One region of the Nocardiopsis codii genome, then DNA from elsewhere that is predicted to be linked to it. Evidence: riboswitches for the same ligand, from Rfam matches in the RefSeq annotation. Region 1 holds a riboswitch; each other region holds the start of a gene.
What was found. Region 1 has a riboswitch for S-adenosylmethionine ahead of Q8791_RS22180 (ABC transporter substrate-binding protein). Riboswitches for the same ligand answer to the same signal wherever they lie in the genome.
Positions count from the first base shown of each region.

Region 2: it holds a riboswitch for S-adenosylmethionine, as region 1 does, so the genes downstream of both, Q8791_RS15255 (aminotransferase class V-fold PLP-dependent enzyme) here and Q8791_RS22180 (ABC transporter substrate-binding protein) in region 1, are expected to answer to the same signal.
Region 3: it holds a riboswitch for S-adenosylmethionine, as region 1 does, so the genes downstream of both, Q8791_RS08940 (FAD/NAD(P)-binding protein) here and Q8791_RS22180 (ABC transporter substrate-binding protein) in region 1, are expected to answer to the same signal.

Region 1 covers NZ_JAUZMY010000024.1:43,083-50,072, forward strand. Annotated here, with positions in the region: gene Q8791_RS22165 (GH1 family beta-glucosidase) at 1-1,246, shown strand, start outside; gene Q8791_RS22170 (hypothetical protein) at 1,434-1,607, opposite strand; gene Q8791_RS22175 (hypothetical protein) at 1,925-3,736, opposite strand; SAM riboswitch class IV at 4,040-4,157, shown strand; gene Q8791_RS22180 (ABC transporter substrate-binding protein) at 4,249-5,346, shown strand; gene Q8791_RS22185 (ABC transporter ATP-binding protein) at 5,343-6,419, shown strand; gene Q8791_RS22190 (ABC transporter permease) at 6,419-6,990, shown strand, end outside.
Region 2 covers NZ_JAUZMY010000013.1:167,877-174,866, forward strand. Annotated here, with positions in the region: gene Q8791_RS15255 (aminotransferase class V-fold PLP-dependent enzyme) at 13-1,392, opposite strand; SAM riboswitch class IV at 1,453-1,567, opposite strand; gene Q8791_RS15260 (DUF3870 domain-containing protein) at 1,946-2,329, shown strand; gene Q8791_RS15265 (CaiB/BaiF CoA transferase family protein) at 2,338-3,639, shown strand; gene Q8791_RS15270 (acyl-CoA dehydrogenase family protein) at 3,711-4,901, shown strand; gene Q8791_RS15275 (nitroreductase/quinone reductase family protein) at 5,096-5,563, shown strand; gene Q8791_RS15280 (RelA/SpoT family protein) at 5,747-6,990, opposite strand, start outside.
Region 3 covers NZ_JAUZMY010000007.1:23,054-30,043, reverse strand. Annotated here, with positions in the region: gene Q8791_RS08950 (VCBS repeat-containing protein) at 1-1,196, opposite strand, end outside; gene Q8791_RS08945 (acetyltransferase) at 1,559-2,020, shown strand; gene Q8791_RS08940 (FAD/NAD(P)-binding protein) at 2,120-4,069, opposite strand; SAM riboswitch class IV at 4,133-4,241, opposite strand; gene Q8791_RS08935 (ketopantoate reductase family protein) at 4,416-5,336, opposite strand; gene Q8791_RS08930 (hypothetical protein) at 5,689-5,841, shown strand; gene Q8791_RS08925 (alpha/beta fold hydrolase) at 6,184-6,990, opposite strand, start outside.

The sequences.
Region 1 (6,990 bases):
CTGCGACCACTACCACCGCTACGGCGAGGACGTCGCCCTGCTCGCCGACCTGGGCGTGGACCTCTACCGCTTCTCCGTCGCCTGGCCGCGCGTCCAGCCGACCGGGAAGGGCCGCCCCAACCCCGAGGGCCTCGCCTTCTACGACCGGCTCGTCGACACCATCCTCGGCGCCGGCATCGAACCCGTCCTCACCCTCTACCACTGGGACCTGCCCCAGGCCCTGGAGGACGAGGGCGGCTGGCGGGTGCGCGACACCGCCCACCGCTTCGCCGAGTACTCCCGCATCGTCGCCGACCGCCTCGGCGACCGCGTCAACCGCTGGATCACCCTCAACGAGCCGTTCTGCTCGGCCTTCGTCGGCCACGCCGTCGGCCGCCACGCGCCCGGCACCCGCGAGGGCACGCCGGCGCTCGCCGCCGCGCACCACCTCCTCCTCGCCCACGGCATGGCCGCCGGGGAACTGCGCGCCGCCGCGGCCGGGGACGTCGGCATCACCCTCAACCCCGACCACCTGCTGCCCGCCTCGGACTCCGACGACGACCGCGCAGCCGTGGAGCGGGCCCGCACGCTCCACAACCGCGTGTGGTTCGACCCCCTCTTCACCGGCGCCTACCCCGACAACGAGGACGAGGTCTGGGGGACGATGGCCGACGGCTCGTACCGCGCCGACGGTGACCTGGAGATCATCGCCCAGCCCCTGGACTTCCTCGGCGTCAACTACTACCGGCCGATCATGCTCCGCGACGCCCCCCACACCGAGGCCGACCCGTCCGTCCGCACGGCCGTGGACATCCGGACCGAGCAGGTCGCGTTCGAGGGGGTGCGGCACACCACCATGGGGTGGCCGGTGATCCCCGAGACCTTCTCCGACCTGCTCATCGACCTCAACCGCCGCTACCCGAACCTGCCGCCCCTGCTCATCACCGAGAACGGCTCGGCCGAGGACGACCGGCCCGACGAGACCGGGCGGGTCCGCGACACCGGCCGCGTCGACTACCTGCGCGACCACCTGGCGGCCCTGGGCCGCGCCATCGAGGCCGGTGTGGACGTGCGCGGCTACTTCGTGTGGTCGCTGCTGGACAACTTCGAGTGGGCCTACGGCTACGACCGGCGCTTCGGCCTGGTCCGCGTCGACTACGAGCTCCTGGAGCGCCACCCCAAGGACAGCTACCACTGGTACCGCGACTTCCTGACCTCCCACCGCGCACGCAGGATCCACGAGCCCGCCGCCCGCGACGGCGCGTGAGCGCAGGCCGCCCCGCCCAGCCCCGCGGCCCCGGCCGCGGGGCGGCCACAGCCCCCCACCACCCCGACGCCGTGGTGGCGCCACCCCCGGACTGCGACGGGCCGACCGACGACGCCGTGCCGCGCACCATGGGGGCGCACGTAGCGGACGCTCCCCGCGAGCCCCGCACGCGGGCGGGGCCCACGGCTCAGGCGTGCTGGCGGGCGACGCTGCCGAACGCGCCCACGACCGCGCCCAGGGCGAACATCGACGCCTCGTCCTCGTCCATGTGGACGATGCCGGCCGGCACACGCACTCTGTAGGGCTTGGACTCGGCGGGGAGGATCTCCAGACCGTCGATGATCCCCTGTCCCTCCAACATCAACAGGGCCTCCTCGACCCTTCCTGTACGGTCACCACGGGACCATATGGACATGCGTCAACCCTCACTACGGCCGGGGCCGGATACAACCGAGCGGGAACGGCACCACTGGGACAGGGCGGTCCACTGTTTCCCGGGCCGGAACTCCAGCCCTGTCACGCTCCGGGATCCGTTCCGGTGTGCGCGGGGAGCAACCCCAGTGATACCACCGGCGCGGCGGGACCGGGACGGCATCGGCGGTGCCGTGCACTGGCCGGAACCGGCCACCCCGCGCAGGTGTGGGACCGGCCCGTGTCCGGAGGCCGCGGGAGCGCGCATCAGCCGGTGAGCACGGTCATCTCGTCCCCCCGCGCGTCCAGGGCCGACAGTTCGACCTCCGCCGAGGGCGGACCCCCGCTGCGGGGCCCCTCGACGGCGACGGGCTCACCGTTCTCCCCCGTCCCCTCGGCGCCGCCGCGCACCACGACCCGGGACGCCTCGCGCGACGCCGCCGCCAGGTAGTGCCAGCGGCCGTCGCCGTCCTGCCACCAGGTCCCCGCCACCACCTGGCGGTTGAGGTTGCTGCAGTCCCAGCCGCTCCGGCGCTCGCCCGCGACCACCGTGTCGGTCCCCTCGCCGGTGGTCGCGACCAGCACGGCGCGGGCCAGGCCGCCCCCGTCCTGCGTTCCGTAGCGCACACACACCCAGCGCCCGTCACCGCCGCCCGGGAGCTCCTGTCGCGCGAACTCCCACGCGGTCGCCGTGGACACCGGCTCGTGCGGCGGGGCGCCGGCGCAGGCGACCAGGCCCCAGAGGTCGAACCCGTTCGCCGGGTCCAGCACCTCGTGCGGGCCCAGGCGGCGGATCTCCGCGGGGGGCGGCGGCATGTAGCCCAGGTGGGCGGTTCCGGGGCCGCCCAGGTCGATCGCCGTGTACGCCTGGCCGTGCGCCACCTCGGGGGCCCGCAGCCGCAGCACCGGCCCCACCCCGCAGTGCCCGCCGGCGGCCACGGCCCCGGTCACCCCGTCCTCGTGCGGGATGTCGGACCAGCGCGCGCCCGCCTCGCCCAGGGGAGCGGTGGCGGCCTCGGTCACCCACGGCGGCAACAGGTAGTGGGTGCCCGCGTCGGTGTCGGCGAGCCTCAGCGCGGGCCAGTGCGCCACCCCGCCGTCCGGCTCGGCGAACACCTCCACGTCCTCGTCCCCGCCGGCGGCGGTGTAGCGGGCCACCCACGGCCCGTCGTGCAGCAGCACCACCTCCCGGTCGGCCACCTCGCCCGCGAACAGCAGGCGCGGGGCGCGCGGGACCGCAGTGGCCGGGCCGCTCCCGGCGGAGGTCAGGGCGGGCGTGCCGGGGGTGCCCCCGGCACGCGCCGGGTCCCCCGTGGTCGCCCGCCCGGTCCACACGGCCAGCGCCCTGCGGACCAGATGCTCGTCGCCGACGGCGGTACCCCGGGGGTGCCACGCGGTCAGGTCCAGCCGGAAGCGTTCGCGCCAGGTGTCCTCCGCGGGCGCGTCGGCGAGGGCGACCGGGGCCGTGCGCGCGGCGGACCCGAACGTCTCGGCTCCCGGTTCGGCTGCGGTCAGCGACAGGGAGAGCACCGCCAGACAGGCCGCGCCCGCCGCGACGGCGAGTCCGCGCCGGTCGAGGAGGGCGCCCCGGCCGTTGACCCGCACGACCGTGGGGTCGGGGAACCGGAGGTCCTCCTGCACGGTGAGGGCCCGCTCCACGGCGCCGTCCGCGTCGCGCACGCCGACCGAGGCGAGCAGTGCGCGGGCGTCCCCGGGGGCCATGCCCTCCACGCGGAGCAGGGCGTAGGCCGCCCGGGTCCGCGCGTCGAGGCCCTCCAGGCCCTCCAGTGCGACGGCCTCGCCGCCCGCACCCTCCAGCGGTGACACCCGCAGCCCGGTGGCGCCCCTGGGGTGCCATCCGCGCGGGAACAGGGAGCGCCGCAGGACCTGTCGGCGCACTCGCGCGTACTCGCGCGGGCGGGGTTGGCGGCGACCGGGGGGCAGGGCTCCGGTGACCACGCGGTGGGCCCGTTCGAGCAGGCCGTGGGCCGGACGCCGCCCGGAGAGGGCGAGGAGGGAGATCAGGACAAGGTTGCGATACCTGTTCTGGGGGAGGCGGTGCTCCGCTGGGGTGGGCATCAGAACTCCTCGGGATCGGTCCGAGCGAGCCTAGGTACCCCGGGTCCGCCGCACGCGGCGAATGCCGAAACCTGCCACCTATGCCTGGAAAGTCCCGTGGGGCGGGCTTTCCGGGTTTCCCTCCCGGTGTCGGCGGGGGTTGCGCGCACCGTCCGGTGTCCTCCGCGCCGCGTCCGCGCCGGGGACGGACGGCGGGGGTGCGGTGCGGTCCGGTGGTGACCTGCATGGACACTGGTTCTGTGAGAGATGTACGTTAATCGACTCACCTGGTAGGAAAAGTCATATTTTGTGGTAGTTTTCTGCCGTCAGGAGTTCCAGCGGTAAGCCCCGGCTGGCTGGACGGCAACCCTCCACCGCGGTGGGGTGCCCCGGGTGAGGACACGGCTGTCGTTGCGTGCGCGCATCGTGGCAAGCGCAGGTTCCCTCGAACGAGCTCCCCGCGCGACCCTCCACCGTGCCACACATCTCCTCAGGGGCTGGTGAAAGGACTTTCCGTGATCGAGTCAAGCCGCTTGGGCACTCGAAACCGAGGACGCGGCGTCCTCCTGTGCGCAGCAGGCAGCGCCCTGATACTGGCGGGCACCACCGCGTGCGGCGGCATCGACACCGGTGAGGGCGGGTCCGCCGGCGGCGAGATCACCGTCACCGCGTTCGCCGGCCCCTGGGGAGAGCTGTTCACCTCCTCCTTCGTCGAGCCCTTCGAGGAGGAGACCGGGATCGAGGTCAACGTGGTCACCGGCGCCGACGGCGAATGGGTGACCCAGATGCGCGCCGCCGGGGGCGAGAACCCGCCCTTCGACCTGGTCGCCCTCACCTCCGAGACCTTCCACCAGGCCGTCACCAACGACCTCGTCCAGCCCCTGGACCCCGACGCCCTGGCGCACTGGTCCGAACTGGACCCGGTGCTCGTCGAGCAGTCCACCGTGGACGGCTCCTCCTACGGAGCCCCCCTCACCACCGGCTCCGCCGGCCTGGTCTACCGCACCGACCTCGTCGAGGACCCCCCGCAGGACTGGGAGGAGATCTTCGACGAGCAGTACTGCGGCCACGTGGCACTGCCGCCCCTGACCTACAACATCGGCCTGCAGTTCTTCTCCGCGCTGGTGGCCTCCGAGGGCGGGGACCTGTCCGACCCCGAGGCCGTCGACCGCGCCTTCGAGCGACTGGAGGAGCTCAAGGGCTGCGTCTCCGCCTACCCCTCCGACGCGGGCAACGTCGGCACCGTCCTGCAGAACGGCGACGCCTGGATCGTTCCGTTCTGGGACGGGCGCGCCATCGCCATGGAGCAGGAGGGGCAGCCGATCGGCTTCACCTACCCCGAATCCGGCGCGGTGGGCGCTCTGACGTCGTACTACGTGGCAGAGGGCACCCAGAACCGCGAGGACGTCTACGCGTTCCTGGACTACCTCACCTCCGCCGAGCACCAGAAGCCGTTCGCCGAGGGGACGTTCTACGGCGGCGGCAACACCGGCATCGACCACTCCGCCGAGTTCGACGAGCGCATCAGCTACGGCACCGACGTCTACGAGGACTTCACGTGGGTGGACTACGGCGCCGCCACGCCCAACCTCAACGAGTGGCAGCAGCGATGGAACGAGATCTTCCAGTGACCGATCCGACCTCCGAGCACATCGTCGTCGAGTCGCTCACCACGGCCTACGGCGGGACACGGGTCCTGGACGTCGACCGGATGGCGATCCACCGGGGCCAGTTCCTCTCCATCCTGGGGCCGAGCGGCTGCGGCAAGACCACGCTGCTCCACGCACTCGCCGGGTTCGTCGAACCCGACGGCGGCTCCATCACCATCGACGACCGCGACGTCACGGCGGTGCCTCCGCACCGCCGCGGCCTGGGCATGGTCTTCCAGAACTACGCCCTCTTCCCGCACATGTCGGTCGCCGACAACGTCGCCTACGGCCTCCGGGCGCGCCGCACGCCGCGCCCGGAGCGGGACCGGCGCGTGGCCGAGGCGCTGGACCTGGTGGGCCTGGCCGAGTTCGCGCGGCGCCGCCCCCGGCAGCTGTCCGGAGGGCAGCAGCAGCGGGTCGCCGTCGCGCGCGCCCTGGCCACCCGCCCCGAGGTCCTGCTCCTGGACGAGCCCCTGTCCAACCTCGACGCCCAGTTGCGCCGCGAGATGCGGGTCGACCTGCGCGCACTCCAGCAGAGGCTCGGCATCACCATGGTGTTCGTGACCCACGACCAGGAGGAGGCCATGTCGCTGTCGGACCGCATCGTGGTCCTCAACGGCGGGCGGATCGAGCAGGAGGGCACCCCGCAGGAGATCTACTCCGCCCCGGTGAGCCGCTTCGTGGCCGAGTTCGTGGGCGCCGCGAACATCATCGAGGGTGTCGGCGGGGCCGACGGCGTCGACGTCGACGGCGTCCTGGTGCGCACCGGCCTGGACGAGGCGCCGTCCGGCCCCGTGTCCCTGGCCCTGCGGCCCGAGCGCGTGCGCGTGTCCGGGGGAGAGGAACCCCTGGGCGCCGCCGGGCGCGGCGGCGTGCACGGCGAGGTGGTCCACCGCGCCTTCCTCGGCGACGGCTGGGAGACGCGGGTGCGCGTGGGGGAGTCCCTGTCGCTGGGCGCCCGCACCGACGCCGAGCCCCCTCCCCTGGGCGCGAGGGTGACCGCGCACTGGGACGCGGCGAGCGTCATCGCGCTCCGCGACGCGGGCGGCGCCTGATGGGGGCCGCCCGGGGACGCCTGTTCGGCGTCGGGTTCGTGCTGCCCGCGGCGGTGTTCCTGGTCCTGGTGTTCCTGGTGCCGCTGGTACGCGTGCTGTCGCTGAGTCTGCATCCGGTCGACGGGGCGGGCAACCCGCTCCCCGAGTTCTCCCTGGTGCAGTACCAGCGGGTGTTCACCGAGTCCTTCTTCTCGCAGGCGCTGGTGAGCAGCTTCCAGACCTCCCTGCTGGTCACCGCGCTGTGCCTGGCTCTGGGCTACCCGGTGGCGTACGCGCTGTCGCGGGTCCCCGGCGGGGCGCTGCGCACCCTCATGTTCGTCATCGTCCTCTCACCGCTGCTCACCAGCGTCGTCGTGCGCAGCTACGGCTGGGTGGTGCTGCTGTCGGCCAACGGCGTCGTCAACCGCTTCCTCGTCGGCACGGGCATCGCCGACCAGCCGCTGCCCCTGCTCACCAGCTACACGGCGGTCGTGGTCTCGGTGACCCACGTGCTGCTGCCCTTCGCGATCATCCCGCTCACCACCGCCCTGGGCGGTATCGACCCCCACCTGCGACGCGCCTCCCAGAGCCT
Region 2 (6,990 bases), on a different contig from region 1:
GCCGTCCCCGCGTCAGAGCACGTTGCGCGGGTCCGGAACCGGGGCCAGGCGGCCGTCGCAGTCGGCGTACTCCCAGGCCGGGCCATTGGCGACCAGGTCGGCGACCGCGCCGACGAGCCGGTCCACGTGCTCCGCGGTGGTGCCCACCCCCAGACTCGCCCGCACGGCCTGGGTGTGGCCCTCGGGCAGCAGGTGCCGGGTGAGCGGGTGGGCGCAGAACAGGCCGTCCCTCACCCCGATGCCGTGCTCGGCGGACAGTGCGGCGGCCAGCAGGTCGGCGGGCAGGCCGTCCACCGTGAACGAGATGATGCCGACCCGCGGGTGCTCGGGGCCCCACAGGGTCAGCTCGGTGACGCCCGCGACGGCGGCCAGCCCGGCGCGCAGCCGCTCCAGGAGCGCGGACTCGCGGATGTGCAGGAGTTCCTGGGTGGCCGGGGTGAGGGTGTCGCAGGCGGCGGCCAGCGCCACCGCGCCGAGGACGTTCGGGCTGCCCGCCTCGTGCCGCGCGGGGAGGTCGTTCCACACCACGTCGTGCTCGGTGACCAGTCGGGTGGCGCCGCCCCCGGACAGGTACGGGGTGGCCTCGCGCAGCCAGTCGGCGCGTCCGGCCAGCACCCCGGAGCCGAAGGGCGCGTAGAGCTTGTGCGCGGACAGCGCCACGTAGTCGGCGCCCGTCTCCTCCAGGCTGAACGGCAGGTGCGGCACGTACTGGGCGGCGTCCACGACCACGCGGGCGCCCTCGGCGTGCGCCGCCGCCACCAGTTCCTCGACCGGCCAGATCTCACCGGTGACGTTGGAGGCGGCGGTCACGCACAGCAGCCTCGGCCCCTCGGGGGCCTCCCGCAGCGCTGTGCGGGCCGCCTCGACGGCGGCTTCGGCGGTGGCGGGCAGCGGCAGGCGGACCACGCTCCCGGCACGGGCGGCGGGGTGCTCCCAGGGCAGGAGTGCGGCGTGGTGCTCGGTCTCGAACACGACCACCGTGCAGCCCTCGGGCACGGAGCGGGCCAGGAGGTTGAGGGCGTCGGTGGTGCCGCGCACGAACACCACCGCGTCCGCGGGCTCGGACCGGGCCCCGAGGAACCGGGCCACGCTGCGCCGGGCCCGCTCGTAGGCGTCGGTGCTCACCTGCGAGTGGTGGCCCGCGCCCCGGTGGACACTCGCGTAGTAGGGCAGCGCGTCGGCCAGGGCGTCCGCGACCGGGGACAGGCAGGGGGCGCTGGCGGCGTAGTCGAAGTTCGCGTACTCGACGCGCTCGCCGGTGACCAGGGGGACGCCCTCGTCCGCGGCGACGATCGTGCACCCGGCGGTGTCGCCCGAGGGGCGGTCGGCGGATCCGGACGGAGCACCGGAACGGAACGAACGCGCGGTGTGGATGGGGCTGACAACGGTCATGAAGCACCTCTTCTGCGGGTCATGGGACCCACAGGGGTGCCGTCACGGCTACGCCACAGGGGTCCGCGCTTGTCTGACACGGTTGTGTCGGGACCTGGTCCTCACCCGGGGCACCCCACCGCGGAAGGAGGGTTGCCGACCAGCAAGCCGGGGCTTCGCGCTGGTACTCGTGACCTGCGACGCAGGCTAACACACGCGCGGCGGGGCCGACCAGCCGGGCCCTTGTGTGGCCTGGACCACCCCGCCGCCCGCCCCGCGGCGCAGCGGGGCCCGGGGCCCGGGGCGCGGTCCCCCGCCCGCGCAGGCCGGGCGGGCCGCTGGTCCGCCGGGCGCACCGGTCCAGGGCACCCTGCCCGCGCGAGGGGACGGGGGAGGTGCGGGCGTTCGCCGAACGCGCGGGCCGCGCCCCGCTTGACAGCCGCCGAACCGGTCGGGCCATACTTGGGGTGCCTGCCCTCACGCCGCCGGTGCCCGGTTTCCCCCGGCCACCCTCCAGGCGCGAGACTCCAGAGCGTTGGAGTTTTCGCATGCCCGCGAGCGAGAGGTGTGTCCGTTGCACGGCGACGACCGTATCCAGCAGGTTCTCCGCAACCCCAGGGTTGTCCTCATCTCCGGCTACGCCCGTCTTCCCGACTCGGTGGCGAGCCATTCCCAGTACCAGCGGCTCGGCGTCGTCCTCGCCGTGGACACCGCGGACGGCCGCATCGTCGCCGCGGACACCACCCTGCTCACCGACCTGGGCAAGGACTTCTTCCGCGCCCTGGTCGAGGGCGCCTCGGTCACCGAGGACATCGCCGAACTGGTCCAACGGGTACAGACGCGGTACGCGGGCCAGTCCGGCGCCGCACTGACCACGGCCCTGCGCCGCTGCCTGGAGTCCTACTACCAGCTGCGGGAGGGCGACCAGCTGCCCGGCGGCCCCGACGCCAAGGAGTGACACCCCTCGTGACCGACACCCCGCCCGTTCCCGGCGACGACGCCCCCGGCCCCGGGCCGGGCCCGGCCGCCCCGCTCCCCCTCGCGGGGGTGCGCGTCGCCGACCTCTCCCGCGTGCTCGCGGGCCCGTACGCGACCATGCTCCTCGCCGACATGGGAGCGGAGGTGGTCAAGGTCGAGCAGCCCGGGCGCGGCGACGACACCCGCGCGTGGGGCCCGCCCTGGGCGGGCCCCGCCGACGGCGGGGACGGCCCCGGCGAGGCGGCCTACTTCCTGTCGGTGAACCGCAACAAGCGCAGCCTGGCCGTGGACCTGAAGGACCCCGACGGCCTGGCCGCCGTCCAGGAGCTGTGCGCGTCCTCCGACGTGGTCGTACAGAACTTCCGGCCCGGCGTGATCGACCGGCTCGGCCTCGGCTACGAGGCGGTGAGCGCACGCAACCCGGCCGTCGTGTACTGCTCGGTGAGCGGCTTCGGCCCGGAGCACGAACCGAGCACCCGTCCCGGGTTCGACATCGTCGTGCAGGCGGAGAGCGGCCTGATGTCCACCACCGGCCCCGCCGACGGCCCGGCGAGCAAGGTGGGGGTGGCCCTCACCGACGTGCTGACCGGTCTCAACGCCGCCGTCGGGATCCTGGGGGCGCTGATGAGGGCCCGTGTGACCGGCCGGGGCGAGAACATCAGCGCGTCGCTGATCAACTCCACCCTGTCCGGCCTGGTCAACCTCACCCAGCAGGCGCTCGTGACGGGGGCCGAACCGGCCCGTGTCGGCAACGCGCACACCACGATCGTCCCCTACCAGGTCTTCCCCACCGCCGACGCGGAGATCGTGGTCGCCGCCGGCAACGACGCCCTGTACCAGCGGCTGTGCCGGGCACTGGACCGCCCCGACCTGGCCGAGGACCCGCGCTACGCCACCAACCCCGGGCGGGTGGCCCACAGGGACGAGCTGGTGGGAGAGCTGTCCGCCGTCCTGCGCGCCGAACCGGCCGACCACTGGATGGACCTGCTGGTAGGGGCGGGGGTCCCGGTGGGGCGGGTGCGGGGGGTACTGGACGCGCTGCGCACCGCCGACGCGAACGGCGACGACGTCCTGCGCACCGTCGAGCACCCCACGGCCGGGCTCCTCGAACAGGTCCGGGCGGGTTTCCGCCTGGAGGGCACTCCCCCGCCGCTCGCGGCGCCGCCGCTCCTGGGACAGCACTCCCGCCAGATCCTCACCGAACTCGGCGTGGACGGGGCGCGTGTGGACGCGATGGTCACCCGCGGCGCCGTCCACGAGCCCGACCCCGAGCCGCCGGCCGCGCACTGACACGACCGCCGCGGCCCCCGCATCCCGCACCGGGCCGCACCGCCGACCGCACCACGAAGGGACACCCACCCATGAGCGACTCCCGCAGGGCCTCCGCCCCGGACCCGCACGACTTCCTGGCCGTGGACGCCGAGCTGTCCGACACCGAGCGGGACGTCCGTGACGCCGTGCGCGGCTTCGCCGGGCGCGAACTGCTGCCGAACGTGGCCGAGTGGTTCGACGCGGGCACCCTGCCCGACCCGCGCGGCCTGGCCAAGGCCTTCGGGGACCTGGGGCTCCTGGGCATGCACCTGGAGGGGTACGGATGCGGCGGCTCCAGCGCCGTGGCCTACGGGCTGGCCTGCCGCGAGCTGGAGGCCGTCGACTCGGGCCTGCGCAGTTTCGTGTCCGTGCAGGGTTCGCTGGCCATGGCCGCCATCCACAAGTTCGGCTCCGAGGAGCACAGGACCGCGTGGCTGCCGAGGATGGCGGCGGGCGACGCGATCGGCTGCTTCGGGCTGACCGAGCCCGACTCGGGCTCCGACCCCGGCTCCATGCGCACCCGCGCCCGGCGGGACGGCTCGGACTGGGTGCTCGACGGCACCAAGATGTGGATCACCAACGGGTCGGTCGCCGACGTGGCCGTGGTGTGGGCCGCCACCGAGGACGGCATCCGCGGGTTCGTGGTGCCCACCGACACCCCGGGTTTCTCGGCCAACGTCATCCACAGGAAGCTGTCGCTGCGCGCGTCCATCACCTCCGAGCTCGTCCTGGAGGGGGTGCGCCTGCCCGCCGACGCGGTGCTCCCCGGGTCGAAGGGCCTGGGGTCCCCCCTGTCCTGTCTGAACGAGGCGCGCTACGGGATCGTGTGGGGCGTCGTCGGCGCCGCGCGCGCCTGTTACGAGGCGTCCCGGGAGTACGCGATGACCCGCGAGCAGTTCGGACAGCCGATCGGCGGGTTCCAGCTCACCCAGCGCAAGCTCGCCGACATGGTCGTGGACGTCAACCACGCGGGCATGACGGCGCTCCGGATCGGCCGCCTGAAGGACGAGGGGAACTGCCACCACAACCATGTGAGCTTCGGCAAGTTCGCGAACGTGGCCGCGGCCCAGCGGGTGGCGCGGACCGCCCGCGGCGTCCACGGTGCGAACGGCATCACCCTGGAGTACCCGGTGATGCGCCACATGGTGAACCTGGAGACGGTCGCCACCTACGAGGGCACCGAGGAGATCCACGCGCTCAGCATCGGCCAGGCCGTGACCGGGATCTCCGCGTTCCGCTGACCCGCGTCCCCGGGGGCTCCGCCCCGCTCCGGCCGGGCCCGCGCGTCCCGCCCCCGGGGAGGGCCGGGCTGGGTCGCAGGAGGCGGGGAGCGGGGCGCCGCGGGGGCCGGACGCCCGGATATGACCCTCTCCCGGTGTCGCCGGTCGCTCGGAACCACCACAATGGGGAGCATCCGATCGAGGGAGTTACCGAGATGGTGAACGAACCGACGAAGCGGTTCGAGATGACGCGGGTGCGGCGGGTCGCCAACGCCTTCGTCAGCGGCTTGGTCAAGTACGGCCTGGGAACGCCCGCGACCCACCTGCTCACCACGCGTGGGCGCAAGTCGGGTTTCCTGCGCACCATCCCGCTCGACGTGCTGGACAGCGACCGGGGCAGGTTCCTGGTCTCCCCGTACGGTGAGGTCGACTGGGTGCGCAACCTCCGCAAGGACGGGTTCGCGACCCTGCGGCAGGGTGGCTGGATCGAGCTCGTGAGCGTGCGCGAACTCGGACCCGAGGAGGCCGGCCCCCTGCTCCGGGAGTACGTGAACCACCCGCGGGCCGCCGTGGTGGGACCGTACTTCGAAGCGCCTCCGGACGCCCCGGACGAGGCGTTCGCCGCCGAGGCCGACCGGCACCCGGTCTTCGAGATCGTGCGTTCCACGACGATCCGTATCTGAGGCCGCGCGCCGGAACACGGGGAGGCCCCGGACGCCCCGCGAGGGGACGGCCGGGGCCTCCCGGCTGTCCGGACGGTCCCTCTCGGGACGCTGCGCGGCGTCCGGCGCGGTCGCGCCCTCCCGGGCGCGGAGGCGCGCCGGGAGGAGGCCCGGTGGACGCGGCCGGGCCGCACGGAGCGGGGCCTAGTTGCGGACCCTGTAGACGTCGTAGACGCCGTCCACGCCGCGGACGGCGCGGAGCACGCTGCCCAGGTGGGCCGGGTCGGCCATCTCGAAGGTGAACCGGCTCTGGGCGACCCGGTCGCGGCTGGTCTGGACGGTCGCGGACAGGATGTTGACGTGCTGGTCCGAGAGCACCCGGGTGATGTCGGACAGCAGGCGGGACCGGTCCAGGGCCTCCACCTGCAACGCCACCAGGAACATCGAGTCGTCGGTGGGCGACCAGTCCACCTTGACCATGCGCTCGGTGTCCAGGGTCGCCGCGTTCACGCAGTCCTCGCGGTGCACGGACACGCCGTTGCCGCGGGTGACGAAGCCGATGATCTCGTCGCCGGGGACCGGCGTACAACACTTGGACAGTCGCGCCCACACGTCGGCGTCGCCCTCCACGACCACGCCGGGGTTCCCGGACTGGCGCTGGCGGGGCGCCTTGGTGGGCAGGGACGACTCCGCGATGTCCTCGGTGTGGCTCTCCAGCCCGCCCATCGAGTCGACGAGCTTGGCGACGACGCTCTGCGCGCTGACCTGGTGCTCGCCCACGGCCGCGTAGAGGGAGTCCACGTCCGGGTAGCGCAGGTCGCCGGCCAGGGCGATGAGCGCCTCACCGCTGAACAGGCGCTTGACCGGCAGCTCCTGCTTGCGCATGACCTTCGCGATCTCGTCCTTGCCCTGGTCGATCGCCGCCTCGCGGCGCTCCTTGGTGAACCAGTGCCTGATCTTGTTGCGGGCGCGGGCGCTCTTGACGAAGTTCAGCCAGTCGCGGCTGGGGCCGGCGTCGGGCGTCTTGGAGGTGAGGATCTCGACGGTCTCGCCGTTGTGCAGCTCGTTCTCCAGCGGCACCAGGCGGCCGTTGATCCTGGCGCCGACGGTGCGGTGGCCGACCTCGGTGTGGACCGCGTAGGCGAAGTCGACGGCGGTCGCGCCCTGCGGGAGGGGGATGACGTCGCCGTCGGGGGTGAAGACGAACACCTCCTGCACGGACAGGTCGAACCGCAGCGACTCCAGGAACTCGCCCGGGTCCTTGGTCTCCTGCTGCCAGTCGATGAGCTGGCGCAGCCACTGCATGTCCGTGCTGCCCTTGGGCCTGGCCTCGGGGCCGCTGTTGCGGTCCTCCTTGTACTTCCAGTGCGCGGCGATGCCGTACTCGGCCCTGCGGTGCATCGCCCGGGTGCGGATCTGGAGCTCGACGGGGTTGCCCGAGGGCCCTA
Region 3 (6,990 bases), on a different contig from region 1:
TTCGGGGCCAGGCCCGAACCCGTGTCGTCCAGCAGGTCGACGCCGTGGCCCCCGAGGCCCACCGCGAGCGTGTCGGCGCCGTCGCCGTCCAGGTCGCACCCGCCGAGAGAGCGGAAGACCCCGTAGGTCCCCTCGTCCCGGGTCAGCCGGACCGAGGAGGGCTCGGGCACGCCCGCGTCGAAGGGGCCGTGGTACACGTTCAGCCTGTCGTCCACCTCGGGGGACTCGGTCCCGTGCCCCGGTTCGTTGTTCCTGCCCCCGTCGTCGCCGACGGCCAGGTCGGTCTCGCCGTCGCCGTCGAAGTCGCCGAACACGGACATCCCCCCGGCGTGCAGTTCGGCCTCCCCCCACGCCTCGGGGTCGCCTCCCCCGGTCAGGTAGAGGGTGTTGCCGGGCTGCTCGCCGTCGTCGCCGCGCCGCACCAGCAGAGGGGTGGGAACACCCTCCGCGAGGTGGCCGGGCACCAGGTCGCCGACCCAGGCGTCGACCGTGCGGTGGCCGGTGCGCGCGGGAGTCCCGTCACGCTCGAACGGGCCGTACAGGACGGTCAGACGCGACCTCCCCTCCGACTCCTCGAACGACACCAGGTCGGCACTGCCGTCGCCGTCGAAGTCGCCGGGCGCCGGCGCCGCGCCGCTGGGGGACCACTCCCCGTCCGACCCCTCCCCGGAGGGCACGGACGCCAGGGGGACGGGGGCCGCGTCCGGGTCGGGGCCGGCGGGACCGCCCCAGAACACCGCGGCCCCGCCGACGCCCTGCCCCGAGGGCGGAGCCGTCGTCACGGGTATGTCGGAGAAGCCGTCACCGTCCAGGTCGGCGGTCCCCGCGCGCAGGTGCTGGCCGCCGCCCGCGGCGGCGACCGCGGTCACGGCCCCGGCTTCGAGGCCCGTGCGCGTGGTCGGATCGGGGCCGCGCTCCGAGCCGTAGACGACCACCAGCCGCCGCGTCTGCTCCCAGGTCCCCTCGTTCCCGGCGGTCTCGACGGGCCCCAGGAAGAGGAGGTCGGTGTAGCCGTCCCCGTTGACGTCGTCGGGGAGGTCGCCGCCCCCGCCCTCGGGGACGGGGGCGAGTTCGTACACCTCGTCGGCCCCCTGCCCCCGTCCGCCCTCCGAACCCCCGGGATCGGGGGCGTTCGCGCACCCGCTCAGGAAGAGGACGCAGGCGAGGGAGAGCGGGGCGGGGCGGAGGGGGTACATGGGATCGTCCGATCGTCGGGGAGCCGGCACGGCGGGCGTGCCCGGTCGGCCTTCGGGGATCACGCCAGGGTAGTCGCAGATCCGTCGGGCGCACGGCGCCGGTCTCGGCCGCCGAAGGCCCCGCTGTGGAACGCGCCCCCGTCGGCGACTCCTCCGGTGACCCGCCGGCGGACCGGTGCTGAGCGCACCGCGCCCGGGTCGTGGGCCGGAGCCGGCTCGTCGGTGCCCGTGGTCCCCGGTGACCACCGGGGGAGGGGTGGAGCCGTCCCCGAGGTCGGCGGCGCCCGGCCGCGGGCGGGTTCGGGCGCCTCCGGGAGGAAATCTCCGTGCCGTGCGGGAGGCGGCCCCGGTACGGTGCGCGTATGAATCCCTCTCTCCCAGTGCACGTGCGTCCCTCCAGGGGCCCGGAGGAGTACGCCGCCCTGGCGGAGATCTGGCGCAGCGCCGTCACCGCCACACACGCCTTCCTGACCCGGGAGGACGTCGACCGCTACGAGGCGAGGATCCTGGACGCCTACCTGCCCCGGCACGACGTCCACGTCGCCGTGGACCCCGACGGCCGCCCCGTCGGCTTCATCGGGCTCGACGGCCACCACGTCGACATGCTGTTCGTCCACGACGACGCCCGGGGACGCGGCGTGGGCCGCGCCCTGCTGGCCTGGGCGGCGCAGGGTCGCCCGGTGCTCACCCTGGACGTCAACGAGCAGAACCCGGCCGCGCGCGGGTTCTACGCCTCACAGGGGTTCGAGGAGACGGGCCGCTCACCGGTGGACGGCGAGGGGCGCCCGTTCCCGCTCGTCCACATGCGCAGGGACCGCTCCTGATCGCCGCGGGGCCGACCGGGCACCCGGGGCCGACCGGGAACCGGCCGCACCGCCGCGGCGCCCGGACACCCGGGCGCGGCGGCGGAGCGGCGGCAGACCTCAGACGCGGCCCGCGGTCACGCCGGTTCCCGACACGTCGTCGGCTCCCAGGTGGTCCATGACAGCGGCGGCGGCCAGGTCCGCCCCCGCCAGCAGCGGCGAGGGCACGCCCGGGATCGCGCCGATGGAGGAGCCCGGCTGCACACCCTCGGCCGGGATGCCGAGCACCACCACCCTCTCGTCCGCGACGCCGTCGGCGTCCAGCAGGCGGAAACCGGACCTGGTCACGTCCAGGGTCCCGCTGGACGACCGGGAGCCGTCCGCGGACGGCCACACGTGCAGCCCCGCCCGGCCGGACCCCAGGAGGGCGCCCAGCAACGGGTCGTCGGTGCCCGTGACCACGCCCTTCGACATGCGCGTCTCCACGAACGCCCGCGCCCGCACCGGCTCGCGCCGCACCGACGCCGAGCGCCCCACGAACACGCCGTCCTCGAACTCCACCGACGAGCCCTCGCCGAGTAGCTCCAGCACACCGGCGTCGATCAGCGCCAGCACCTGGGCGGTGCGGTGCGGAGGAGGCCCCGACGCGAGCGCCAGACCCGTCGGCGTGAACCACCCCGCCACGTCGCGGGCCACGCTCGCCCCGTCCAGCGCGCCCGCCGCGACCAGGCGCTGCACCTGCCCCCGCAGCGCCGCCATCGCCCGGTTGACGGCGTTGCGCGCGCTCGTGAGCGGGGAGTGGATCGTGTCCAGCTCCTCGTTCACGTACGCCGCAACCCACGCCCGCCAGGCCTCCTCCGTCAGCGGTCCGGCCGGTCCGGGCCGGTCCAACCGCCGCGTCGACAGGCGGTGGCGTGGATCGGTCACCGCAGCCGCCACGACGGCGTCCACACCGTCGGCGCCGGCACCGCGCAACCGCGCCAGCAGCTCCTCCGCGCCCAGCCCCGGCACCACGGTCCCGGGGCGGTGCTCCAGAAGGGACGACAGGTGCGCCCACGCGAACTCGCGGGCGAGCTGCGGCCACACCGCCGTCCGGAAGTCCTGGCCGGTCTCCGACGCCACCTGCGCGAACCACTGCCGCGTCGCCAGGCGCGGCTCGTACCGCGGCGGGAACCCGTCGGGGTAGGCGGCCTTGGCCCGGTAGGGCAGGCCCCGCCGGGACCCCGCCACCAGGTGCGGCTCGTCCCCGCTCCGCACGTAGCGCAGCCGCGCCGGGTACAGCGGATCCCCGGCGGGCTCGAACCGCCCGCCGCGTCCCTCCGTCAGCAGCGCCACCACGTCGAAGAAGTTCGCGCCCAGGCCCGCGACCAGGACGGTCTCCCCTCCGGGGACCCGGTCCCAGTCGCGTTCCGCGGGCATGCCCGGCTCCACGTACACCAGCCCGTGCGCCTCCGCGGCCGACACCAGGGACCGGACCCGGGGCGAGCGCCGCGCCTGCACCATGCCCTGGGCCAGCACGACCACGGGCGCGTCCAGGCGGCGTCCGTCCTCCAGTACCACCGTCCGCCCGGCGTCCCCCGACGCCACCAGGTCCACGGCGGTGCCGACGACCGGTGTCAGCTCCACCCGGCCGGTGGCCCCCGCCGCCGCCAGCTGCTCGTTGTAGTACACGCCCTGGATCCGCCGCGACGGATAGGACCAGGGGCGCAGCTCCGCGACCTCGCGGGCCGCCCACGCGGGGCGGTCGGCCGGGACCTCGCTCTCGGAGGCCCAGCGCAGCAGGTCGGGACCGGGGACGACGGGGCCGTCCATCGGGGTGGAGCCGTCGGCGTGGATCGTGGTGTGCGCGCTGTAGGTGTTGTTGAGCAGCAGGGGGGACTGGTCGGTGCGCCAGGTGGCGCCCGCCCCCACCTCCACCCGGTCCACGACGGCCACCCGTACGGGCCGGTCCGTGCGGGGGTGCCGGGCGGCCAGGCGCGCCACGACCGCGACCGCGCGCGGGCCGCCGCCCACCACCACGGCGTCGAACCCGCGGAGCGGGAGGGGGGTCGTCCCGGGGATGGTGCTCACAGTCCCGCCTCGTCGTGTTCGTCCGGTGTTGAGGTGCGGCGACGGCGCCGGGGGACGAGAGTTCTCGCACGCTTGCCGCGTCGCCGCAGCCGGGTCGTCGATTCCGGGGCACCCCACCGCGCAGGAGGGTTGCCGCCCAGCTAGCCGGACCTTCGCGCTGGAACTCGTGACCTGAAACCGAACTTATCCACTAGGAAATATTCCAGACAAGTGGGAGGGAAGGTGACGAGAAATACACACAAGGGGGCGGATGGTGGCAATCGGTGCACCCGAGGGGCGGTCGGCTCCGCGCCGACCGCCCCCGGCGCGCTTCCCGGTACGCGGCGCGCGCCGGGAAGCCCGCCACTCAGGCGCGTGCGGCCGCGTACGCGCTCAGGCCGGTGTAGGCCAGGGAGAACAGCGGGGTGGGCACCCCCAGCTCGCGGCCCCGGGCGACCAGGTCCCCGATGATCTGGTCGGCCTCCACCGGGTTGCCCTGCGTCAGGTCCCAGTACAGCGAGGTCGTGGTCGTCGCCGTCGTGTCGGCGATGATCGCGTCGGCCCGGTCGCGGGCGTCCTGGCCGGGCGGGTACCCGGACGCCGTCGCCACCGCGATGGCCTCGGCGAACACCCCGGCCGTGAACTCCTGGCCGCCGGGCGCGCTGTTGATCCGGCCGATCGGGGCGCGCATCAGGCAGTTGCACGCGCCCAGGGTCGCCAGGAACACCCACTTGTTCCACAGTTCCTGGCGCGCCGACCCCGTGAGGGAGACCGAGTAGGAGCCCGCGTCCAGGGCGGCGTGCACGTCGGCCGGGGCCACCACGGGGCGGTCGGAGAGGGGGCCGTAGATCAGCTGGCTCATCTTGCCGACCTCGACGATCTCGCCCTCCGCGCCCAGCCTGGTCATCACCATGGCCACGCCGCCGTAGACCCGGTCGGCGCCGAACCGCTCCACCAGGGCGTCGATGTGCCGCATGCCGTTGAGGAACGGCAGGACCACGGTGTCCGGACCCACCGCGGGGGCGGCGTCCTCCAGCGCGGCGTCGAAACCGTACGACTTCACGGCGAGGACGACCAGGTCGTAGCCGGGTCCCAGCCGGTCGGCGGTCACCGGGGTGACGGGGACCGACTCCACACCGCCGTCCGCGCTCCGCAGGACCAGTCCTCTCTCCCGGAGGAGTTCGGCGCGCGCGGGCCGGACGAGGAAGTCGACGTCCCGGCCCGCCTGGACCAGGCGTGCGCCGAAGTACCCGCCGACGGCTCCGGCGCCCACCACAAGGATCTTCATGATTCTCCTACCCGGTGTCTCGTGAACACCGCAAAACGTATGACCATGGGACACCTGGGGGCAAGGGTGAAGGAGTTGCCCTCCGGTGACACGGAGTCGCGCCGCGGTGCGGAGCCCGCTGGCGCACCGGACGGCAGGAAGGGAGCGCGGAGTCCCCTCCCGTCCCGGGAGGGTCCGCGGGGTGGTGGCCCCGCGCCCCGCTCCGCAACGGACGGGCTGTCCCGGCGGTCCCCCGGCCCCGCCCCTCGGTCACGTGGTCTCCACATGCGGAGAGGCCACCGCCCGGGTGGCCTCAGCTGGTGGATATGGGGAAGCGACCGGACATGTCCGGCCGCGGGTCTAGGGTTGGCGTATGACTGAATCGCAGGACACACAGGACATCCAGGCCCAGGCGCGCGAAGCGATCCTCAAGAAGATCGTGGAGTTGGCTCCCGTCTCCGAGGAGGCCGAGGACGTCAAGGACCTCGCCGAGGCTTACGCGTTGGTGCTCAGCGTCGACGAGTAGGAAGATCCCCGGTGGCGTCGTCCTGTCGGGCGGCGCCTTCGTCGTGTCCGGGGTCCTGTCCGCCGACGAGGCCGCCGGAGACCATCGGGTTCTCCTTGGTTCTGTTCGTGTCTGACGGCAACGTTTGTCGATGAGTGTGGTCAACACCCCTGCTCATCGCTCTGTCGTGTCGATGAGTTCGGCAACCCCGAGGGCCTTGCGGTGAGAGCATCAGTGTGCTTCCCATCGCGGAGGGGACCCGATGCCGTCGCAGTCCAAGACAGAGCTGTACGCAGCCATCCGACGCGACGTGCGCACAGGCATGGCACTCCGGGCGTGACGCGCAAGCACGGCGTCTCCGGGTCAGGTGCGCCTCGGAGCGGGATACGTGGGAATGTCGCGGAGGAATCCCTGGAGTATCCGTTGCAGCGCGTCGGTTCGTTCGAGGTGGACGTCGTGCCCTGTGCCGGGGATGCTCACGGCTGTCGTATCCGGTCGTAGGCGGAACATGTCGTCGATCTCCTGCGGGGGGATGATGCCGGACTGGCCGAGGACGACCAGGGTCGGGCATGCGATCTTTGCCCACTCGTCCCAGAAGGAGCGCCGGGCGTTCTCGGCCAGCGAGTCGACCATGACGTCGCGGTCGAAACGCGGCCACCAGCCGCCGTCACGCTCCTCCAGCCCGGCTGCCCAGCCTTCGCCGACTGCCCCGCCGCCGAGGAAGTCGACGGCCGCCTGCCGCGACGGAAAGGGGTTTGGCCACGAGTCGAGCCATCCGCCGATCTCCTCCTGCACGTGGGGATTCGGGCCACCGGGTCCAGCTTCGACCAGGACGAGCGCGTGGATGAGGTCGGGGTGTGCGGCGGTGGTGAGCATGGCAGCGTGGCCGCCGAGCGACTGGCCGATCAGGACGGGCATCCTTAGGTCGAGCTGGTCGAGTACGGCGACGACGTCGGCGACATAGGCGGCGCGGGAGAGGTCGTGGGGGAAGCGTTCGCTGGCACCGTGGCCGCGCTGGTCGACTGCCACGACCCGGTGTCGGATGCTCAACTGCCGGGCGATGGCATCCCATTCACCCGCGTGGCCGGCCAGTCCGTGCAGCAGGACTACAGGGCGTCCGGTCCCTGCCCAGTCGCGGCAGGAGATACGGACGCCGCCACTCTTCACGGT